One region of the Hymenobacter aquaticus genome, then DNA from elsewhere that is predicted to be linked to it. Evidence: riboswitches for the same ligand, from Rfam matches in the RefSeq annotation. Region 1 holds a riboswitch; each other region holds the start of a gene.

Region 1 (7,595 bases):
GGGTTCTTGTTGGACAATATCTCAACGACGCCCCCGCGGATAGCCGCATCTTCGAGCACGCTGAAGTCGTCGTTGGCTACGGCAATGCCGGCAATGGAGGGGTCGGCCTCCGTGCTCTTGGAACAGCCGGAAAAGGTGAGAGCGGCCACAAAAAGGGCGGCGGCCAGGGAGGGTAAGGGGTAGTTCATGGGCAACAGGCGGTTAGAAAAGGGGCGAGAGTACGGGACCGTAACTGGGCATACAAACGAACGGGCTGTACCAGTGGATTTTCCGGTCCGGACCACCCAAAAAAATAATTTCCGGGCCCGGAAATCCGCCGGTGAAACCCGCCGCGTAAATCTGCGGCCCGGGAAAGCTGAACAGTATGCCAGTAGTATTGTTTTTCCGGGGCAACGCACTCTTTCCGACCTGTTTACTCCCTTTTTCTGCCTGTATGCACAAGATTTACTCGTTTTCCCTGCTGCTCGCCACTGCGCTGGCAGCAGCAGCCTCCCCCGCCCGGGCCCAGAGTTTGGTCAGCGGCTTCATGGTGGGCAAAGGCCACGGCTCGGTTTCGTTTACGGGCACGGCCGAGCAGTACAAAAGCGTATTCCTGGTGCCCGAGAAAGTCAGGGAAGTGCCGATTTTCCGGGAAATCAAGGTTTCCTCGGTGAGCGTGTACGCCAACTACGGTATCACCGACGAGATTGAGGCCGTGGTCAGCCTGCCTTACATTAAGTCGGAGGGCGAGGGGAATGGGCAGGGCTACGCCAACAGCCGCAGCGGCTTGCAGGACATTTCGGGCCTGCTCAAGTTCAAGGCCTATTCTGCCACCGTGGGCAACAGCGTGCTGGATCTGCTGGGCGTGGTGGGCGTCACGACGCCGGCCAGCAACTACCAGTCGAACAAGGGGCTGGAGTACATTATTGCCATCGGCAACCGGGCTACCAAGTTCAATACCCTGGGCATTGCCCACCTCAAAACGGCTTCGGGCGTGTTCCTGACCGGGCAGGCCGGCTACAGCCTGCGCACCAACCGGGTGCCCAACGCCTTCATTGCCGACGCCAAGGTGGGCTACGCCGGCCTGAAGCTCTATGCTGAGGCCTGGGCCTCGTTCCAGCAGTCGAGCCATAAGGGCACCGACATTCTGCAGCCCGGCTTCGACTTGTACTTCCCCGCTACCCGCGTCAACTACACCCGCGTGGGGGCCAGCGTGTTCCGGCCCATTGCCAAGGGCGTGGGCCTGGTGCTGGGAGCCAGCCAGTACGTAGCGGGCCGCAACCTGGGCAAGTCGACGGGCGTGTCGGTGGGCGTTTCCTACAACTACTAGGCTTTGCTGCTCACGCGGCGGGCAGCAAAGGCGGCGCCCGACAGCGCCGCCTTTGCTATCTTGGGCCATGAGCACTTACGAAGAGCAGGCCCGGGAAGAATTACGGCAGTGGCAGCAAAAGATGCAGCGCCCCCCGTCGTATCTGAACCGCTTTGCCCGCCGGGTGCAGATCCGGCTCAATAACCTGCTGCCCGAAAAAGTGCACCGCGTGCTTACGGCCGCCATCCGGCAGATGGTGCAGGGCGTGCTGCTGGGCTCGCGCTACACCTCCCGCCGGCCCTTGCAGGATGCCACCCTGGAGGCGCGCGAAAACGCCGTGCGCCAGCACGTGAAGCTCTACCGCACCACGGCCGCCGCTGAAGGCGCCGTGACCGGCGCGGGCGGCCTGCTGCTGGGCCTGGCCGATTTTCCCCTGCTGCTCAGCCTCAAGCTTAAGCTGCTCTTCGAAGTGGCCGCCCTCTACGGCTTCGACGCCCACGACTACACCGAGCGGCTCTACCTGCTGCACGTCTTTCAGCTGGCCTTCTCTAGCCAGCACAGCCGCAACCAGGTCTACCGCCGGCTGGCCGACTGGGACGCCTACCGCCACACGCTGCCCACCGACCCCCAGGCCTTCGACTGGCGCGCGTTTCAGCAGGAGTACCGCGACTACATCGACCTGGCCAAGCTGGCCCAGCTGGTGCCCGTCATTGGGGCGGCGGTGGGGGCGGTGGCCAACTACAAGCTGCTCGAGCAGCTCGGCGACACGGCCATGAACTGCTACCGGCTGCGGCTGGGGCTGGCCAAGCCCGCGTAGGACGCCGCCCGCCGCACGATGTTGCTCACCACGTGGGGGCCGCGGTGGCGGTACTGGTAGAAAATGCCCGAGTCCAGGGCCGTCCAGAAGCAGGCGCGCTGCCCGCTTTCTTTCAGGCCGTTATTGGCCCAGGTGTTGCAGGTAAACAGGAAGCTGTAGGTGCGCTTGGCTTCGTAGAAGGCATCATATTGGCCGTAGCTGTGGCCCCGGATGTGCTGGGGGCGGCCCTGGGCGTCGTAGTCGAAGCTGCCTTTGATGTAGTCGATCAGGCGGGCGTACTCGGCCTGGCTGATGCGGATCTTCACGCAGTCGTCGCCCTCCTGCAGGCGCTGGTGGAAGGTGACGTGCATGGCCGAGGAGCTCAAATAGAACATGGCCTTGAAGGCGGTGCTGGGCTTGAGCTCGGCCCAGGTGGGCGTGTCGAGGTAGAAGCCCTTGTCGCCCCAGCCGAAGCCCACGTAGGGCGCCGACGTATCATTAGCGGGCGTGTTCTGGAAGGGCACCAGCTCGCTCCAGTCGATGTAGCGGCTGCGCACGGGCACCACGATGTCGGTGTGCACCCCGTTGGAGAGAATGTAGATATCCACGTCTTCGGCCGGGTCCTGGTCGTGGGTGTTGACCGGGATGCGCGACAAAACAAAGGACGAAGCCGCGTATACGCCCACGATGCCCACGAGCGAGGCGGCGGCGTAGCCGGTAATCTGAAGCGTTTTTTTAAGCGTTGGATGCATCACGGGAGGAAGTTGCCAGGTCAGAGGAAAGTGCGGGGCGCGGGTGGGCCGGTGGTGGCACCTACTGCTTTTGCGGGCAATTGGTTGGGGCGCGCCGGGGGCGGCCCGGCCGTCGGGTTTGCAAATCCGGTGGGGGCGGGGCTACCTTTGTGCCATCAATTCTTTACTCCAAAGGATTGTTTTTATACAGAGGCGCTGAGAGACAGGCTCGAAGAAGCGTCGGCAACCATCCGCAACTGCCGGAACGGTGCCAATTCCTGCTCATATAAAAACAAGTTGCCGTGGACTGCTTCCCCAACCGCCCCGTTTCCTCTCTTGCTCCTGTGCGCCGCCGGGCGCGGCTGGCTGGCTGTTGTTGCTGTTGTTGAAGCGTCGGGCCCTGAGCCCCGGCGCGGCCTGAGGCCGCGCCCCATTGCCTTTTCCGTCTCTCTTTTCTGATGCCCGCGCCGGTTCCCGGCCGGCCCCGCCGTGTGCGCCTGCGTGGCTGCGCTGCGCGGGATGGGTGTCGCTTACTCTCTCGCGAAGCCGGGCTTCGCGCCATTTCCTCTTATGCTTAAAAAATCACTGGAGCTGCTCCGCGCGGAAGCAGCCGAAACGGGGGCCGGCACCCTGAAACGAAGTCTGGGCGGCTTCAGCCTGATTGCCATCGGTATCGGCGTCATCATTGGGGCGGGCTTGTTCTCGCTCACCGGCATTGCCGCCGCCAACAACGCCGGCCCGGCCGTGACCCTGTCCTTTCTCGTAGCGGCGGTGGGCTGCGCCTTCTCGGCGCTGTGCTACGCCGAGTTTGCCTCCATGGTGCCCGTGGCCGGCTCGGCCTACACCTATTCCTACGCCACGATGGGCGAGCTGTTTGCCTGGATCATCGGCTGGGATTTGATTCTGGAGTACTCGGTGGGGGCCGCCACGGTGGCCATCAGCTGGTCGCAGTACCTGGTGCGGGTGCTGGGCAAGTTCAACCTGCACATTCCGGCCCAGCTGGTGATGTCGCCCTTCGAGCAGGCCACTCTGGCCGACGGCTCGGTCATCTCGGGCCTGGTCAACGTGCCGGCCATGCTCATCGTGCTGGCCATTACGGCCATCATCGTGCGCGGCACCCAGGGCTCGGCCTGGTTCAACGCGCTGGTGGTGAGCCTCAAGGTGGCGGTGGTGCTCGTGTTCATTGCCCTGGGCTGGCAATACATCGACCCGGCCAACTATCAACCCTACATTCCGCAGAACACCGGCACGTTCGGGGAGTTCGGCTGGAGCGGCATCCTGCGCGGGGCCGGGGTGGTGTTCTTCGTCTTCATCGGCTTCGACATCGTGGCCACGATGGCCCAGGAAACCAAGAACCCGCAGCGCAACATGCCCATCGGCATCATCGGCTCGTTGCTGGTGTGCACCGTGTTGTTCGTGCTCTTCGGCCACGTCATGACCGGGCTGGCCAACTACACCGAGTTCAAGGACAGCGCCGCGCCGGTGGCCATTGCCATCGAGAAAACGCCCTACGCCTGGCTCAGCTCGGCCATCATCGTGGCCATTCTCATTGGCTACACCTCCGTGATTCTGGTTGATCTGATGGGGCAGAGCCGGGTGTTCTTCTCCATGTCGAAGGATGGGCTGCTGCCGCCGGTGTTTGCCAAGGTACACCCCACGTTCCGCACCCCGTTGCAGTCCAATCTGCTGCTGGGCGTGTTCATCAGCCTGTTTGCGGGCTTCGTGCCGATTTCGGTGGTGGGCGAAATGACCAGCATCGGCACCCTGCTCGCCTTCGTGATGGTGTGCCTGGGCGTGCTCATCATGCGCAAGAAAGAGCCCAACGCCCCCCGCGGCTTCCGCACGCCCTGGGTGCCCCTGGTCCCCATCCTGGGCATCCTGACCTGCCTGCTGATGATGGTGTCGCTGCCCCTGGATACCTGGATTCGCCTCTTCGTCTGGCTGGCTATCGGCCTGGCCATCTACTACGGCTACGGCAAGAAGCACAGCAAGCTGCGGCAGCAGCAGGCCGCAGAATAAGTATAGGCGCCGACGACCAAAAAGCCCTTGGGAAGCACCCTTCAGATCTGAAGGGTGCCTTCCAAGGGCTTTTTGGTCGTCCTTCAGATCTGAAGAGTGCTTCTCAACGGCTTAGGATAGCCTCTTCAGATCTGAAGGGTGCCTCCTAAGTGCTTAGGATAGGCTCTTCTTAAAAGAAGGATGCCTTCCAAGGGCTTAGGATAGGCTCTTCTTAAAAGAAGGACGACCACCAAGGGCTTAAGAGCCACTCTTCTTTTAAGAAGAATAGATACAAACAAAGTATTCATCGTCTGCGCGTGTGCCGATCAGCTGCTAACCAGAACGAGGTAGAGAAGCGTATTCGCGTCTCAATCGTTGAACGACTGGGCGCGTGCCGTAACAACGTCAGCAACGATTGAGACGCGAATACGCGTCTCTACCTCGTTCGATGATACCCTGGCTACTACTGTTGGGGGCGTTTCAGCAGCTTGCGCAGCAGGGGCTGGGCTTCGGGCACCAGGCCCAGCAGTAGCAGGGCCCCGCCGTAGAGGGCCGTGAGCACCGTGCCGCGCATGAGCATAGTCAGTAGCTTGGAGGGCAGGACTGGCAGCAGCCATACCAGCAGGCCCGAGGCCACGGCTACGGCCAGCACCACCGGAATGCGCCAGGTGAAGGGCTGCAACCGGTAGCTGTACCACACAAACCACGTCCGGGCCGTGTTGATGGCCACGATGGCGAAGAGCGTGGCCAGGGCCGAGCCGGTGATGCCCAGCGGCGGAATCAGCAGGCGGTTGAGCAGGATGGTGATGCCAGCCAAGGACAGGTTGAAAATCAAGTCGAAGCGGTAGCGCGGGGACGTGACGACAATCAGGCCGTTCACGCCCGTGATGCCGTCGAACAGGCGGCCGGCCAGCAGCAGCAAAACGGCCGTGGTACCGGTGGCGTACGCCGGGTTCTTGATGAGCGAGTAGATAAAATCCAGGTTGAGGCCGATGCCCAGGGCCAGGTAGCAGCCCAGAATGGTGTTGAGCCGGGTCGTGTCGCGGTAGAAGTCGGCCATGCGGGGCAGGTCCTGATCCTTCCAGTATTGGGCCAGCAAGGGGAAGGCAATCTTGTTGAGCGAGCGGGCCGGAATGGTCAGGGCGGTGCTGATGTTGTAGGCAATGCCGTAGACCCCGGCCGCCGCCAGGCTGATCTGCGCGCTGACCATCCACGAATCGATGAATCCCAGGATGCTGCCCGACAGACTGGACAGCAACGCGAAGCCGCCGAAGCGCACGATTTCGCCCACGGGCCGCACCCGCAGCGCCGCCCGCGTGGGGCGCAGGTGCAGCTCGCCGATGAAGGCCAGATAGCCCGTCAGCAGCAGGGAAATGGCCCCGTACAACCCGATGTAGGCCAGCACGAACTCGGGAAAGGCCAGCACGCCCTTGCCATAAAGCAGGGCCAGGCCGGCAATGAGCACCCGCAGCACGATATCCTGCAGAAACGACGAAAACGCGGTGTGGTAGAGGCCCTTCAGGTAGGCATCCTGCAAGGAGTAGAGCAACGTAAACAGCGCCAGCAGGCTACCCCAGGCGTAGAAGGGCCCCAGCAGGGCCGCGTCGTGGGCCTTGTACTGCGCCAGAATCAGGGGCTTGCCCAGCAGGTAGATAGCCGTACTCAGGGCAAAGCCCAGCAGGGGCAGCCCCAGCAGCAGGGGCAGAAACCCGTGGTGCCCCGCCTCCTTGTTGCGGAAGTAGGGAAAGAACCGGATGCCCACGCTGGCAAAGCCAAAGGCCGAAAACTGCGCGTAGACCGTGGCAATGGACACCAGCAGGTTGGTGAGGCCGAGCTGGGCCGGGGCCAGCAGGGCCGGCAGCACAAAGGCCGTGTTCACGAAGCCCAGCGCCAGCCCCAGATACGAAATAACCGTGTTGCGCAGCCCCTGCCGCTGAACGATACCCAAGTGGTGAATGAGTGAAGTGGTGAATGAGTGAGTTAGTGAGTTAGTGACTTAGCGAGCTTGTTGTTCGACTTGTGCAGGCTCACGCCAGCTGTGCAGTCAGGGTATCAAACCCACTAACTCACTAACTCACTAACTCACAGATGTCCCGGCCGTTGACGAAGGCGGCTTGGCGGCTGCGAAGGTACTCCATGATGGCGTGGAACTCGCGCGGGCCATTGTGCTGGTTGGCCGGGTCGAAGTTTTCGTTGTGCCAGAGCACGGTGCACACGCCCCCAAACCGCTCAATCTGCTGTAGCATCGGCGTCAGGGCCGGTAGTATCTCGTCGGGGGCCAGGCGCAGGTAGTTGGGGTGGTGGAGCGTGGCGTCCATCACGTTGAGCGGGATTTCGAGAAAGTCGTGGGGTTGACTTTGCCGGAAGTCGAACAGGTGAAAGGGCAGGCAATAGGAGTTGCGGAAGCCGTAGTGCTCGGCAAAGCCCAAGGTCGTGTCGTAGTGGAACAGCAGCGTGTCCAGCAGGACGGGCGTCAGGCGGGGTTCCCAGCCCAGGTAGTGAAACCGGATGCCTTTCACCAAGTCCCGGCCCGTGCAGCGCTGCATCCGGTGCTCTTCCCGCTTCAGGTCGCCGGTGTGTACGGCCCGCCCAATGCTGGCGTGCAGCCCGATTTCCGCGTCGCCGATGGCCGGGGCCAGCCGGGGCCACACTTTCGCTACGTCGTAGTCGGCGTTGGGGGTGCCATTCGCGCCGGGGCGGTGCTCGGGTAGGAAAAAAAACGTGCTTTGGGCTCCGTAGCCGGCCACCGTTTCGCGCACTAGCTTGAGGTTGTCCCAGGCAT
Region 2 (7,595 bases), on a different contig from region 1:
TAGTTGCGGTGCTCCTCCATGCCGGTGCCCACGGTCAGGATGTTGGGGTCGAAAATGATGTCCTGGGCCGGGAAACCGACTTCGTTCACCAGAATATCGTAGCTGCGCCGGCAGATTTCGACGCGCTTCTCGAAGGAGTCGGCCTGGCCGTTTTCGTCGAAGGCCATGACCACCATGGCGGCCCCGTAGGCGCGCACGGTGCGGGCCCGCTCCCGGAATACTTCCTCGCCTTCCTTGAGCGAAATCGAGTTGACGATGCTCTTGCCCTGCACGCACTTGAGGCCCGCTTCCAGCACGCTCCACTTCGAGGAGTCAATCATGATGGGCACCCGGGAAATGTCGGGCTCCGAGGCAATCAGGTTTAGAAACGTCGTCATGGCCTGCTCCGAGTCGAGCATGCCTTCGTCCATGTTCACGTCGAGCACCTGGGCCCCGCCTTCCACCTGGTCGCGCGCCACTTGCAGGGCCTGCTCGTAGGCCCCCGTGCGAATCAGGCGGGCAAAGGCCCGGGAGCCGGTCACGTTGCACCGCTCCCCGACGTTGACAAACAGCGAATCGGGGTAGATGCCGAAGGGCTCCAGGCCGGCCAGGCGGGTGGCCCGGGGCACCGTGGGCAACTGACGGGGCTGGTATTTCTCGGCCAGCTTGGCCAGCTCGGCAATGTGCTGGGGCGTGGTGCCGCAGCAGCCGCCGGCCACCGTGACGATGCCGTCCTTAAGGTAGTTTTCGACGATGGCCGCGAATTCCTGGGCCGACTCGTCGTAGCCGCCGAAAGCATTGGGCAGGCCCGCGTTGGGGTAGGCCGAAATGTGCACGTCGGCCAGGCGGCTCAGCTCCTTGATGTAAATCTTGAGCTGGTCGGCCCCCAACGCGCAGTTCAGGCCCACGCTCAGCAAAGGCAGGTGACTGATGGAGTTCCAGAACGCCTCCACCGTCTGCCCGCTCAGCGTGCGGCCCGAGGCGTCGGTGATGGTGCCCGAAATCATGACCGGTACCACTTTGCCGCCCTCGTCGAAGAACTTCTGCACCGCAAACAGGGCCGCCTTGGCGTTGAGCGTATCGAAGATGGTTTCGATGAGCAGCGTGTCGGAGCCGCCTTCCACCAGCCCGCGCACCTGCTCCAGGTAGGCCGTGGCCAGCTCATCGAAGGTCACGGCGCGGAAGCCGGGCCGGTTCACGTCGGGCGACAACGAGGCGGTGCGGTTGGTGGGCCCGATGGCGCCAGCCACGAAGCGGGGCTTGCTGGGGTTGCGGGCCGTAAACTCGTCGGCGACTTCCCGGGCAATGCGCGCCGACTCGTAATTAAGCTCGTAGACCACGTGTTCCAGCCCGTAGTCGGCCTGGGCAATGGTGGTGCCGCTGAACGTGTTGGTTTCCACCATGTCGGCCCCGGCGGCGAAGTAGTCGGCGTGAATGCCCCGGATGATGTCGGGGCGGGTCAGGCTGAGCAGGTCGTTGTTGCCGCGCAGGGGCTTGGGGTGGTCGGCAAAGCGGGTGCCGCGGAAGTCGGCTTCCTCCAGCGTGTGGCGCTGAATCATGGTGCCCATAGCACCATCGAGCACGAGGATGCGCTGCTGCAGAATGTCGTAAAGCGGGGAGTCGGGGCGGCGAAGCGTGGTCGGTTGCATATCGGCTCTTCTGGGGAAATACGGGGCTAAACACTGCCTTATCCAGAAAGAGCCGCGCGGGAAAGTCGCGTGCCGTACTTATCTTCTTCCTGAGCCGTAGCCTCGGAATGGGAGTTAGCACCTTGTTTTATTTCAGGTTGCTAAGACGTCGTCGGGCCCAGTCCCTCGGTCTTTCTGGATAAGTAACACAGCGAATATACAGCGCGGAAATCCGGAATCCAATTCTGGCGGTACTTGCCGGTGGAATATATTATGTTTTGAAGAAAAGATGGTAATTATTCCAATTTGCTTGACTGTTTGCGGGCGAAAACGGCGCTTAAATGCTGTTTTAGCAATATTCGGGCGGCTTACGTTCAACCGGCGGCCCGCTGCGCCGCCGCCGGTCGGGTAAAACTTTTATGTAGGTACATTGGTTGGGAAGCAACATCCGGCCGGCCACGGCGCCGGCTTTCCATTTTGCTTCATTATTCTCAATCATGAGCCAAGCTTCCAACCTCTTTTCGCCCTTCCAGATGGGCGCCGTTTCGCTGCCCAACCGGCTGGTAATGGCCCCCATGACCCGCAGCCGGGCCAACAACGACGGCAACGTACCCACCGACTCGACGGTGACATACTACGAGCAGCGCGCCTCGGCGGGCCTGATTATCACCGAAGGCGCCCAGGTGTCGCCCCAGGGCGTGGGCTACGTTTTCACGCCCGGCATCTACTCCGCGGCCCAGGTAGCGGGCTGGCGCAAGGTAACCGACGCGGTGCACGCCGCCGGGGGCCGCATCTTCATTCAGCTCTGGCACGTGGGCCGCATTTCCCACCCCGACTTCCACAACGGCGAGCTGCCGGTGGCTCCGTCGGCGGTGCAGCCTACGGGCGTGCAGGCGTATACCACCAATGGCATGCAGGAAATTCCGACGCCCCGGGCCCTGGAAACGGCCGAGGTGAAGGCCATTGTGGAAGACTTCCGTCAGGCTGCCGCCAACGCCAAGGAAGCCGGCTTCGACGGCGTTGAAATCCACGGCGCTAATGGCTACCTGGTCGACCAGTTTATTCAGGATGGCACCAACCAGCGCACCGACGAGTACGGCGGCAGCGTAGAAAACCGCGCCCGGTTTGCCCTCGAAGTAGTGCAAGCCGCCGCCGACGTGTTCGGGGCCGACCGGGTGGGTATCCGCCTGGCCCCCACCGGCGCAATGGGCGGCATCACCGACTCGGACCGCGTGCGGACGTTCCGCTACGTGGCCGAGCAGCTCAATGCTCTGGGGCTGGCGTACCTGCACGTCATTGAGGCCCTGCCCGGCCACCCCATGGCCGCCGCGCCCGGCGTGCCGGCCGTCGCCGCCGAGCTGCGCAAGGTCTTCACCGGCCCGTTTATTCTCAACGGCGGCTACACCCAGGAAACGGCTGAAGCCGCCCTGGCCAACAACGAAGCCGACCTGATTGCCTTCGGCGTGCCCTTCATTGCCAACCCCGACCTGGTGGAACGCTTCGAGCAGGGTACGGCCCTGAACATGCCCGATCAGGCCACGTTCTACAGCGGCGGCGACAAAGGCTACATTGACTACCCCAGCCTGGAGGAAGCACCCGTGGCAGCCAAGCAATAGGGGCCGAAAAACAAAGGTGCAAAGCCCCGCCGCAGACTCTCTGCGGCGGGGCTTTTTCGTTGGCAGCTAGCGGGCCGGAACAGGCTGGCGCAAGGATGTATAGGATAAATTAAGTACCTTATAAATAAATATAGTATTATACATTCCTTTACCTTCGTACCATTATCCAAACGAGGCCTCTCCGTATCCCGCGGTATTCGGGCCGTGGGCCGGGAGCGGGCACCCTCGGGCGTGACGGCTTCGCGGCTCGGTACGGACGGGGCGCTGCTTGCCGTGTATGCACAACTGGCTTACCATGCTCGCCTCCGCCCTGGGTCTGCTGCTGCTGGGCTGGCTGGGAGCACCGCTTCGGGCGGAGGCCCAACACCGCGCCCTGGACAGCCTAAAGACGCTGGTGCGCACGGCCCCGGCCGATACTACCCGCGCCCAGGCGGCTTACGCGCTGGTGCCCCGCTACGTCACTTCCGATACGGTGCAGGCCTGGAGCTACGCGCGCCAGGGTCTGGCCCTGGCGCACCGCTCAGGCGACAAGGCCACCGTAGCCGCCGCGCATCTGGTGCTGGGCAACCTGTACGACTATGCCGGGCGGCATGCCCTGGCCCGGCGGCACTTTCACCAGGCCCGCGCCATCTACCAGCAGCTGTACCGCACTACCCGGTCGGGGCGCGCGCTGAAAAGCCTGGCGGCGACGTACGTCAATCTGAGCAACATCTGCTCGCGGGAAAACGACTACCAGCAGGCCACCGGCTTTTTGCTACGGGCCGCCCGCTACCTGGTGCAGGCCGGCGACAGTGATTTGCTGGTGACCACCTACCACAACCTGGCCGGGCAGTTTTTTGAGCTGAACCAGATGGACAAGGCGCTGCGCTACGCGACTTTCAGCGCCCGTATTGCCGCGGCCCGCCCCGATCTGGAGGCCCGCTTCAGCAGCTACCTGGCTACGGCCAGCATCTTGCTGCAGCTGCGGCACTACCCCGAAACCCGGCAGTATCTGGAGCAGGCCCGGGTGCTGCTGCCTCAGATGGCCACTTCTTCCTATCTGTATAGCTACTACCAGAACACGGCCGACTACCACTTGGCGCAGCACAACTACCCGGCGGCGGCCACCAACTTGCGGCAGGCAATAGCCCTGGTGCAGCAGCGCAACGAACTGTCGGCCCTGGCCGACCTCTACCTCAGCCTGGGCACGGTGCGGCTGGCTACGCGGCGCTACGACGAGGCAGAGCGGCTTTTTCGGCAGAGCGCGGCTATTTTCGAGCGGCTCCAGGCACCCGCGTCGCGGGCCCGGGCCCTGGAGCAGCTGGCCCAAACCGAGGAGCGGCGGGGGCACCCGGCCCAGGCGCTGGCCTACTACAAGCAGTACCAGCAGCTGAGCCACAGCGTGGCCGAGGAAGAAACCCAGCGCCAGATCAACGTGCTGGAAAACCAGTATCGTACCCAGCAGAAAGAGCAGCAGATCGTGAGCCTGCGCCGGCAGCGCCAGTTTCAGGCCGCCGAGCTGAGCCGAAAAAACCTGCTGCTGCTGGCCTGCTCGGGCCTGCTGCTGGCGGTGCTGGTCGCGGGCGTGCTGGGCTACCTCAACCTGCGCAACCGGCAGCTGCTGGCCCGGCAGGCCCAGCTGCTGCAGGAGCGGCAGCTGCTGGATTTGCGCAACGAGTACCGCCTCTCGGTGGCCAATGCCGTGCTGCAGGGCCAGGAGGAGGAGCGCCGCCGCCTGGCCCGCGACCTGCACGATGGCCTGGGCGGCATGCTCTCCACCATCAAGCTGTACTTGCTCAGCGTACAAACCGACGCGGGCTTATCGGCGCGTAACAATGGGCTGTTTGCTACCGCCCTCGACCACCTCGACAGCTCGGTGACGGAGCTGCGCCGCGTGGCGCACAATCTCATGCCGGAAGTGTTGCTGCAGTTCGGCCTGGCCGTGGCCCTGCAGGAGTTTTGCAACCGGGTGCACCAGGCCCGGCAGCTGCAGGTGCGCTGCCAGCTGCTGGGCCTGGAAAAGCCGCTGCCGCAGCCCGTGGAGCTGGCCGTGTACCGCATCGTGCAGGAATTGGTCAACAACGTCATCAAGCACGCCCGGGCGACCGAAGTACTGGTGCAGTTCATCCGGCAGGACGACCAGGCCAACCTGGTCGTGGAAGACGACGGCCAGGGCCTGCCCCGCGCCGCCTGCCCGGAAGGGGCGGGGCTCAAAGGCATTCGGGCCCGCGTCGAGTACCTGAACGGGGGCTGCGAAATTCAGGCAGTTCCCGGCCAGGGTACCTCCGTGTTTATTACCTTTCCCATCGACGCAACCGGCTGACAGCTCGGCTGCATCTGCTCTCTCATTCTCCGCCCTCTCCACTACGCTATGAAAACAATTACGGTATTGCTGGTCGAAGATCATGAAATGGTCATTGCCGGCCTGAAAGTGCTGCTGGAACCCCTGCCCCAGGTACGGGTAGCCGGCTGCGTAACCACGGCTGCCGCCGCCCTGGCCTTCTGCGCCCAGCAGCCCCTGCCCGACGTGGTGCTGCTCGACATCAACCTGCCCGACATGAGCGGCATCGAGGCGTGCCGGCTGCTGAAAGCGGCGCACCCCGACGTGCGGGTGCTGGGCCTGAGCACCTTCAACGAAAAAGCCTTCGTGGTGCGCATGATGCAAAACGGGGCGTCGGGCTACCTGCTGAAAAGTGCCCGCCCCGCCGAGCTGGCCGAAGCCCTGGCGGCGGTGTGCGGCGACCGGCGCTTTTTCAGCGAGGAAGTGCAGAACACGCTGCTGCACGAGCCCGCCCCGCCGGCCGCGGCCGCCGCGGTACCCGCCCTGACGCGCCGCGAGAAGGAAATTCTGGGCCTGCTGGCCGATGGGTTTACCAACCAGGAAATTTCGGAAAAGCTGTTTCTGAGCCCTTTCACCGTCGATACCCACCGGCGCAATATCCTGCTGAAGTTCGGGGTCAACAACACGGCTGCCCTCATCAAGCTGGCCGTGAAGAGCGAGCTGGTATAGGGGGAGGCATCAGTGCCAGTTGCGCACGAGGCCCAGGTAGAACATGCGGTGCAGCAGGGTCTCGCCCTGCCGCTGGCTGTAGTCGGCCGAGTAGACATAGCGGCTGATGTTGCGCTGGTTGGTGACGTTGTTCAGCACGACGTAGACGATGGTGGCACCCCGGCCGCTGGGGGCCGCAAAGCTGCGGCTGGCCGACACATCCAGGCGGAAGTAGTTGGGCAGGTAGCTGGCATTGGGCTGGGCCGGGTACAGGGGCTGGAAGTCGGGGGTGCCCGGCACGGGCTGGCCCCCGCTGATGCGGGTGAACGGCGCCCCGGCCCGGTACTGCCCGCTCAGGCTGACCTGGCCCCATTTTCCGGCCAGGCTCACACTGCTCTTCAGGCTGAAGCGCAGGTCGTAGCGGGGTTGCGTGTAGGCATAGCGCCACGCGGCCGCATCGGCGGGGTCGAAGCGCGCCAGCGGCGAGCGGACGGAGGAGAAGGCCAGGTTCAGCAGCAGCTGTTTGGTGGCCTGGTACTGGGCGGCGGCTTCGGTGCCCCACACGCGCACCCGCGTCAGGCTCAGTTCCCGCTTGTAGTACGAGGCCCCGTCTACGGTGAGCCGGGGCCACTGGAAGCTGTAGTCGAAGGCCACCTGCCGGATCCGGGTTCTGAGGAAGGGCAGCAGCGGGTCGGGCAAGGTGGAGGTCACGTAGTCGCCCCCCGACAGGTTGTAGAGCTGACCGGGCACCGTAAGCCGCACGTTGGCCTGCCAGGCCAGGTAGCCCCCCGCGAAAACGCCCGGTAGAGCATTGGCGCGGGTTCCGAAGCCGAATACCCAGTGGCGGGCCACGTATTTGGTGTACTGGTAGGCCTCGGGCAGGCTGCGCTGCTGGTGCAGGCGGCGGGGCTGGCCCACCGGCCCCAGCCCGTCGGCATCCGGGTAAGCCGGTAGCTGGCCGGTAATGCCCAGCTGCCGGTGGTCGTAGCTCAGGCCCGCGCGGGTAGAGAAGTTGCTGCGCCAGTAGTAGCGCACGTGGCCGCTCCAGAAGTAATCCTGGCCCCGGCGGCGGGTGTGGTACAGGGCCGGCTGGCCCTCGAGCTGGTCGTGGATGCGGCGCAGGCTCAGGCCCTGGTAGAAGCCCACGTCGGCCCGGTCCCAGAATTTTTCCAGGCTGGCCGTCGCCAGCCCGCGCAGGTTCTGGTACTGGTAGCGGTTGCCGCCGTTGGTGGGCAGGTAGCCGCTCTGGTAGCGGTACTGCTCGCGCAGGCCGTAAACGAATACCTTCAGGGTGCCCGTGCTGCCCAGGGGCGTGGCAAAGTGCGCGCCGGCATCGGCCAGGCCGAAGGCTTGCAGCCGCTGGAAAGCCCCCGGATTCAGCAGGCGCAGCACCGGGGCATACTG
Region 3 (7,595 bases), 1.1 Mb from region 1:
TACAAGTCGAACCGGCAGCTGCTGGCCCAGGACTCGCGCTTCCTGCTGGCGGCGGCCCAGGCCGTGGGCGGCAACCAGCAAGCCTACCGCGACCTGCTGCCCACCACCTTCACCGAAACCGCCGCCCACCGCGCCTTCGACGGCTCGTTCTACTCCCCCATCCGCGACGAGGCCCTGGTGCTCAACTCCCTGCTCGAAGTGGACCCCGGCAATGCCCTGGTGCCCAAGCTCACCCGCCAGCTCAGCCGCCAGGTGAAGCAGGCCTCGTGGCTCAACACCCAGGAACGGGCCTTTTCGCTGCTGGCCCTGGGCAAAGTAGCCCGCCAAAACGCCAAGAGCACCGCCACTGCCACGCTGCTGGCCGATGCCCGGGAAATCGGCAAGTTCACGGGCACCGACCTGACGGTAAACAACGTGGCTAACCGCCAGGTGGCATTGCGCACCGCCGGCACCGGCAGCCTGTACTACTTCTGGGAAACTGAGGGCGTGTCGGCCACCAACACCGTGCGGCAGGAAGACAGCTTCCTCAAAGTGCGCCGCGAGTTCCTGGACCGCACCGGCAAGCCCGTGGGCTCGGCCACCTTCCGCCAAAACGACCTGGTGGTGGTGCGCATCACGATTCAGTCGGCCGACGCGGCCGGCACGGTGCCCAACGTGGCCATTACCGACCTGCTGCCCGCCGGCCTGGAAATCGAGAATCCGCGCATTGGGGCCGTGCGCGACATCGACTGGGCCAAGGACGCCGCCACGCCCGACTACCTGGACCTGCGCGACGACCGGATCAACCTGTTCACTACCGTTTCAACTTCGCCCAAGTCGTTCTACTACGTGGCCCGGGCCGTGTCGAAGGGCACCTTCCGCCTGGGCCCGGTCAGTGCCGACGCCATGTACAACGCCGAGTACCACAGCTACAACGGTGCCGGCGTGGTGCGGGTGCGGTAGAAACGCAAGATGTTGCGGCTCGTCGTTGAACGACCGGCACCGCGCTTTCGCAAGGCCAGCGCGGTACCGTAGAGACGCAACATCTTGCGTCTCGTCGTTGGACGACCGGCACCGCGCTTTTATAACAACATCAGCAACGACGAGACGCAAGATGTTGCGTCTCTACCGCATATGGACAACGGGCTTTACCAGGACAAATACCGTACGGCATCTACTCGTTGGCCGGGTTATGATTACGGTGAGAGCGGCATCTACTTCGTTACGATCTGCACGCAAAGCCGACACCGGTATTTCGGAGAAATATCCGTCGTCAGCGTGCCGGAGGAAGCAAGCGTACTGGTCCCGACGGCCTTGGGACAGCGCGCCGGGCAGTGCTGGCAGGAGATTCCGCAGCATTTTGCTTTCGCCGTTCCCGACGCCTTCGTCGTCATGCCCGACCACGTGCACGGTATTCTGATCTTTGCCAAACCTACCTCGGCAACCAGTAGGCTAGGCACTTTCGGTCCGCAAAGCCAGAACCTGGGCTCCGTAGTGCGGGGCTTTAAGGTCGGGGTAAAGGGCTGGGCCAGCCGCCACGGCCACACCTTTGCCTGGCAGAGCGGGTATTTTGACCGGGTAATTCGTAACGACGCGGAGTTGGAAAAGGCCCGCCAGTATATCCTCAACAACCCCACCCAGTGGGCCGCCGACCATGAAAAGCCCAATAGCCTGTTCCGGTAGAGACGCAACATCTTGCGTCTCGTCGTTGAACGACCGGCACCGCGCTTTTATAATAACGTCAGCAACAACCGGCACCACGCTTTTATAACAACATCAGCAACGACGAGACGCAAAATATTGCGTCTCTACCACCATGCAGCGTCACTTTTGGTTACGAATCGTACTGGGTACTGCTACTCTGCTGCTGACGCTGCTCGGCCTCGACGCGGCGTTTCCGCTGCCGCCGGCGCCGCAGTACTCGCCCATCGTGCTGGCCGCCGACGGCGCGGTGCTGCACGCCTTTCTGAACCCGACCCAGAAGTGGCGCATGAAAACCGAGCTGCGCGAAATCACGCCGGCCCTGCGCGCTACCATTATCGAGAAGGAAGACCGGTATTTCTACTACCATCCGGGTGTCAATCCGCTGGCGCTGGTGCAGGCGGCCGGGCGCAACCTGTTTGGGCGGGGCCGCACCACCGGGGCCAGCACCATTACCATGCAGGTGGCCCGCCTGCTGGAACCCAAGGAGCGGACCGTGGGCAACAAGCTGCTGGAAATGCTGCGCGCCCTGCAGCTGGAAGCCCACTACAGCAAGCCCGAAATCCTGCAGCTCTACCTGAACCTGGTGCCCTACGGCGGCAACATCGAGGGCGTGAAGTCGGCGGCCCTGCTCTACTTCCAGCAGCCCCCCGACTACCTTTCCCTGGCCCAGACCGTGACGTTGGCCATCATCCCGAACCGGCCGCGGGGCTTGGTGCTGGGCCGGCACAACGCGGCCATCCGGCAGGAGCGCAACCGGTGGCTGCGCCGTTTCGGAGAGCAGAGCCTGTTTCCCCGGCCGGACATTGCCGATGCCCTGCTCGAGCCGCTGGACGTGCAGCGTCACGCGGCCCCCACGCTGGCGCCCCACCTGGCCCGGCGGCTGGTGCGGCAGTTTCCCGGCCGGGCCAGCATAGCCTCCACGTTGCAGCGCGGTAAGCAGGCCAAGGCCGAGGATCTGACCCGCAACTACGTGCGCCGCCTGCGGGAGCTGGGCATCAGCAACGCGGCCGTGCTGGTGGTCAACAACCGCACCCGGGCCGTGGAAGCCTACGTGGGCTCGGCCGACTTCCAGGACAGCTTCACCAAAGGCCAGAACGATGGGGTGCAGGCCGTCCGCTCGCCGGGCAGCACGCTCAAGCCCTTCCTCTACGCCCTGGCGCTGGACCAAGGCCTGGTGACGCCCAAGCTGCTGCTGCCCGACGTGCCGACCAACTTCGGCGGCTACCAGCCCGAAAACTTCGACAAGCGCTGCAACGGCGAAGTGCCCCTGGACCGCGCCCTGGCCTATTCGCTCAACATTCCGGCCGTGCGGGTGCTCTCGGAGCTGGGCGTGCCCACCTTTACCACCCAGCTGCGGGCCGCCGGCTTCCGCACCGTGGCCAAACGTGCCCCCCACCTGGGCTTGAGCACCATTCTGGGCGGCTGCGGGGCCACGCTCGAAGAGCTGACCAACCTCTACGTGACCCTGGCGGCCGGTGGGCAGTACGGGCCCCTGCGCTTCGCCAGTAATAGTGAAGAGCGAAGAAGTAGAAATGAGCCGGCAGCCCCGGGCCGGAAGCAACAGCAGTCAGCCAAACCAACCCAACACTCAACCCTCTTTTCCGAGGCCTCGGCGTTTCTCATCACCGACATCCTGGCCCAGCTCACCCGCCCCGATTTGCCCGTGGGCTACGAAACCAGCCTCCGCCTGCCCAAGATTGCCTGGAAAACCGGCACCAGCTACGGCCGCCGCGACGCCTGGAGCATCGGCTACAACCGGGAGTACACCATCGGGGTGTGGGTGGGCAACTTCAGCGGGCAGGGCAGCCCGGCCCTCACCGGCTCCGACATTGCCACGCCCCTGCTCTTCGACTTGTTTAACACGCTGGCCTACAACTCGCCCAACAACTGGTTTCAGCCGCCCGCCAGCCTCGATTTCCGGCTGGTGTGCGCCGAAACCGGCCGGCCGCCGGGCGAGAATTGCCCCAACCAGATTATCGACTACTTCCTGCCCGGCGTGTCGGCCGGGCTGCGCTGCCAGCACCAGAAAGAGGTCCTGCTTTCGGCCGACGGGCAATACACCTACTGCCGGGCCTGCGCGCCGGCCACCGGCTACCGGCGCGAACTGTACCCCAACCTGCTGCCGGAAGTGGCCGCTTTCAAGGAAGCCCAGGGCATACCCTACCGCCGCCAGCCGCCCCACAACCCCGCCTGCCAGCTCGTGCGCGGCGGCCGCGACCAGGCCCCGGGCATTACCTCGCCCCTGGCCAACACCGAGTACGTGCTGACCAAAGGCGAGCAGCAACAGCTGCTGCTGAGCTGCACCACCGACAACGAGGTACGCCAGGTGTCGTGGTACGTCAACGACCAGTTTCTGCGCACGGCCGCGGCTACCGAGCGGGTATTCTTCCGCCCGCCGACTGGCGCGGTCAAGATTTCCTGCGCCGATGACCACGGCCGCAATACGGACATTCAGATTGTGGTAAACGAGTTGTAAGACCAGTTCCGGCCCGCAACTCGTAGCACTGTAGCCGGGCTCTACGGTCAATTTATGCCGTGCGGAAATAAGACAAGGTTGCCAGCAGTCATAGCTTAGTGCAATATCCATCATAACTTTAGGTAATAATAATTTTGGAATACAACTATACTGCCCATAGTTTACATCCAATCACAACAACTTGCATTACAATAATTTACATCCAATACCAACAGTAATCAATCAGCTATCCGCATTATAACTTGCAATTATGAAATTCCTGCTATTACCTTTGTAGTACCAATTCTTTCCCCATCAAAGGATTGTTTTTATACAGAGGCGTGGAGAGACAGGCTCGACGAAGCGCCGGCAACCACCGCAAATGCGGAACGGTGCCAAGTCCTGACCATATAAAAACAACGTCGTCGTGAAAACCTTGTCCAACGCCCGCACTTCTTCTCCGACCTTCTCTGCTGCTTTACAGCCTGGATGTTGTGGCATGATGATGTGCTGTCGGTGTTGGTAGCAGGCCACGTCCCTTCCTTTTCCTGCCGTGCCCTAAGCTCCGTTAGCTGAGCTGCTTGGGCACAACCTTTTTCCTGACTACCGCAGGTTAGTCGGCCCGCCGCCGCGCTACGCTTTAGCGCCCCGGGCATCCCGAAAGCCGGTGTTTCCGCTGCGGAAAACCACATCCTCTTCGAATCATGCAAGTAGCCTCTGAGGCGCTGGTCCCGAACCTGCGCCAGCAGCTCGCCGGGCGTTCCGCCGTGGAAGTGCTGACGGCCGTAGCCGCGCAGTTTCCCGGTACTGCCACGTTCTCGACGTCCTTCGGCCTGGAAGACCAGATCATCACCCACCTGATTTTCGAGCACCACCTGCCGATTAAGGTTTTCACCCTGGACACGGCCCGCAACTTCCAGGAAACCTATTCCACCTGGAATAAAACCCTGCGGCGCTACGGCCAGGCCATTGAGCCCTACTTCCCGCAGCAGGCCAGCGTAGAGCAGCTCCTGCGCGAAAAAGGCCCCAACAGCTTCTACGACAGCGTGGACAACCGCAAGGAGTGCTGCGGCATCCGGAAAGTAGAACCGCTACGCCGGGCCTTGCGGGGCCAGCAGGCCTGGTTTACCGGCATCCGGGCCGAGCAGTCGGCCAACCGCCAGGACATGCACGCGGTGGAGTGGGACGCCGGCCACCAGCTCCTCAAGTTTCACCCCTTGTTCGATTGGACTTTCGAGCAGTGCTGGGACTTTGTGCACGCGCACAGCATCCCGTTCAACCCGCTGCACCAGCAGGGCTTCGTGAGCATCGGCTGCGCGCCCTGCACCCGGGCCATCCGGGCCGGCGAGGATTTCCGGGCCGGGCGTTGGTGGTGGGAAGACCAGTCGGCCAAGGAGTGCGGCCTGCACGGCACCCACAACGGCCCCGACCCGGTGGTGGAGCCGGTTTTGGCCAATTAGTCCGCTTGTCATCCTGAGCTTTGCGAAGGACCTTATCACACCAGAACGAGTCGGTGCAACGATACTCGTTCAACTGCCAAAGGTCCTTCGCTCTGCTCAGGATGACAGAATAAACAACTGACATCAGAGCTATATGAGTACCCCCCATTTCGATTACCTCGACCGGCTCGAAGCCGAAGCCATTCATATTCTGCGGGAAGTAGCGGGCCAGTTTGAGCGGCCAGCCCTGCTGTTTTCGGGCGGCAAAGACTCCATCGTGCTGACGCGCCTGGCCGAAAAAGCCTTCCGCCCCGGCCGCTTCCCCTTCCCGCTGGTCCACGTCGATACCGGCCACAACTTCCCCGAGGTGCTCCAGTTCCGCGACGCGCTGGCCGCCGAGCTGGGCGAAAAGCTCATCGTGCGCTCGGTGGAGGACACCATCAAGCGGCAGCGCCTGCGCGAGCCGGGCGGCAAGTTTCCTAGCCGCAACCCGCTGCAAACCTACACCTTGCTCGAAACCATCGAAGAGTTTCAGTTTGACGCCTGCATCGGCGGGGCCCGGCGCGACGAGGAAAAGGCCCGGGCCAAGGAGCGCATCTTCTCGGTGCGCGACGAGTTCGGGCAGTGGGACCCCAAGCGGCAGCGGCCCGAGCTCTGGAACGTGTACAACGGCCGGATTCAGCGCGGCGAAAACGTGCGCGTGTTCCCGATTTCGAACTGGACCGAGCTGGACGTGTGGCGCTACATTCAGCGCGAAAACATTGCCCTGCCCAGCATCTACTTCGGCCACCCGCGCACCTGCGTGGTGCTGCCCAGCGGCCAGCTTTTGGGCCTGAATGAGCACCTGCGCCTCGACGAAACCGACGAAATCGTGGAGCGCCAGGTCCGCTTCCGCACCGTCGGTGACTCGACCTGCACCGCCGCCGTGGAAAGCGACGCGGCCACCATCGACGACATCATCCAGGACCTGCTCAGCGCCAAAGTCAGCGAGCGGGGCGCTACCCGCCTCGACGACAACATCTCCGAAGCCGGCATGGAAGACCGCAAACGCAACGGCTATTTCTAAACGGTGAATTAGTGACTTAGCGATTTAGTGAGTTGTCGTTCTGCCTGCGCAGATGCCTAACAACTCCCAAAATCGCCAACCAACTCACTAATTCACTAACTCACTAATTCACAGATGGATCTTCTCCGATTTATTACCTGCGGCAGCGTCGACGACGGCAAGAGTACGCTCATTGGCCGTTTGCTCTACGATTCTGATTCCGTGTCCTTGGACGTGCTGGCGGCCCTGGAAAACCGGCCTACCGTGCACGGCACCGTGGATTTAGCCTTGCTGACGGACGGCCTGCGCGCCGAGCGCGAACAGGGCATTACCATCGACGTAGCCTACAAGTACTTCACCACGCCCCGCCGCAAGTTCATCATCACCGACGCGCCGGGCCACGTGCAGTACACCCGCAACATGGTCACCGGCGCTTCGACTGCCGATTTGGCCATCGTGCTGGTCGATGCCCGGCAGGGCGTGGTGGAGCAGACACGCCGTCACTCGCTCATTGCCTCGCTCGTGGGCATCCGGCACTTCGTGCTGGCCGTGAACAAGATGGATCTGGTGGGCAACGACCAGGCCGTGTTCGACCAGATTGTGGCCGACTACGCCGCCGTGGCCGACCAGCTCAAGCTACCCCAGGTAACGGCCATTCCCATCAGCGCCCTGCTCGGCGACAACATCGTGACGCGGTCCAAGAACCTGAGCTGGTATACCGGGCCCAGCCTGCTGGAGCACCTGGAAAGCGTGCCGGCCTTCGAGGAAGCCGCCATTGGCGAGCCCCGCTTCCAGGTGCAGTTCGTGATTCGGCCCCAGACCGACGACTACCCCGACTACCGCGGCTACGCCGGCCGCATCCAGAGCGGGGAGTACCGCCGGGGCGAGCGGGTCCACATTCTGCCCAGCGGCCAGGAGTCGGTGATTGAGGCCATTGAGGTCAACCAGCAGGAAGTGGACAGCGCCGCCGCGC

What was found. Region 1 has a riboswitch for S-adenosylmethionine ahead of E5K00_RS06530 (amino acid permease). Riboswitches for the same ligand answer to the same signal wherever they lie in the genome.
Region 2: linked by a shared signal. The riboswitch ahead of metH (methionine synthase) and the one ahead of E5K00_RS06530 (amino acid permease) in region 1 are both predicted to bind S-adenosylmethionine.
Region 3: linked by a shared signal. The riboswitch ahead of E5K00_RS11240 (phosphoadenylyl-sulfate reductase) and the one ahead of E5K00_RS06530 (amino acid permease) in region 1 are both predicted to bind S-adenosylmethionine.

What each region holds. Positions count from the first base shown of each region.
Region 1 covers NZ_SRLC01000001.1:1,594,319-1,601,913, reverse strand. Annotated here, with positions in the region: gene E5K00_RS06550 (fasciclin domain-containing protein) at 1-188, opposite strand, end outside; gene E5K00_RS06545 (hypothetical protein) at 434-1,309, shown strand; gene E5K00_RS06540 (EcsC family protein) at 1,377-2,105, shown strand; gene E5K00_RS06535 (TIGR02117 family protein) at 2,069-2,836, opposite strand; SAM riboswitch class I at 3,016-3,108, shown strand; gene E5K00_RS06530 (amino acid permease) at 3,386-4,834, shown strand; gene E5K00_RS06525 (lipopolysaccharide biosynthesis protein) at 5,277-6,761, opposite strand; gene E5K00_RS06520 (DUF7033 domain-containing protein) at 6,883-7,595, opposite strand, start outside.
Region 2 covers NZ_SRLC01000002.1:228,292-235,886, forward strand. Annotated here, with positions in the region: gene metH (methionine synthase) at 1-1,628, opposite strand, end outside; SAM riboswitch class I at 1,704-1,813, opposite strand; gene E5K00_RS13845 (alkene reductase) at 2,105-3,223, shown strand; gene E5K00_RS13850 (tetratricopeptide repeat-containing sensor histidine kinase) at 3,501-5,525, shown strand; gene E5K00_RS13855 (response regulator) at 5,574-6,212, shown strand; gene E5K00_RS13860 (carboxypeptidase-like regulatory domain-containing protein) at 6,222-7,595, opposite strand, start outside.
Region 3 covers NZ_SRLC01000001.1:2,708,179-2,715,773, forward strand. Annotated here, with positions in the region: gene E5K00_RS11225 (alpha-2-macroglobulin) at 1-942, shown strand, start outside; gene E5K00_RS11230 (transposase) at 1,027-1,662, shown strand; gene pbpC (penicillin-binding protein 1C) at 1,796-4,159, shown strand; SAM riboswitch class I at 4,465-4,555, shown strand; gene E5K00_RS11240 (phosphoadenylyl-sulfate reductase) at 4,843-5,598, shown strand; gene cysD (sulfate adenylyltransferase subunit CysD) at 5,732-6,643, shown strand; gene E5K00_RS11250 (sulfate adenylyltransferase subunit 1) at 6,758-7,595, shown strand, end outside.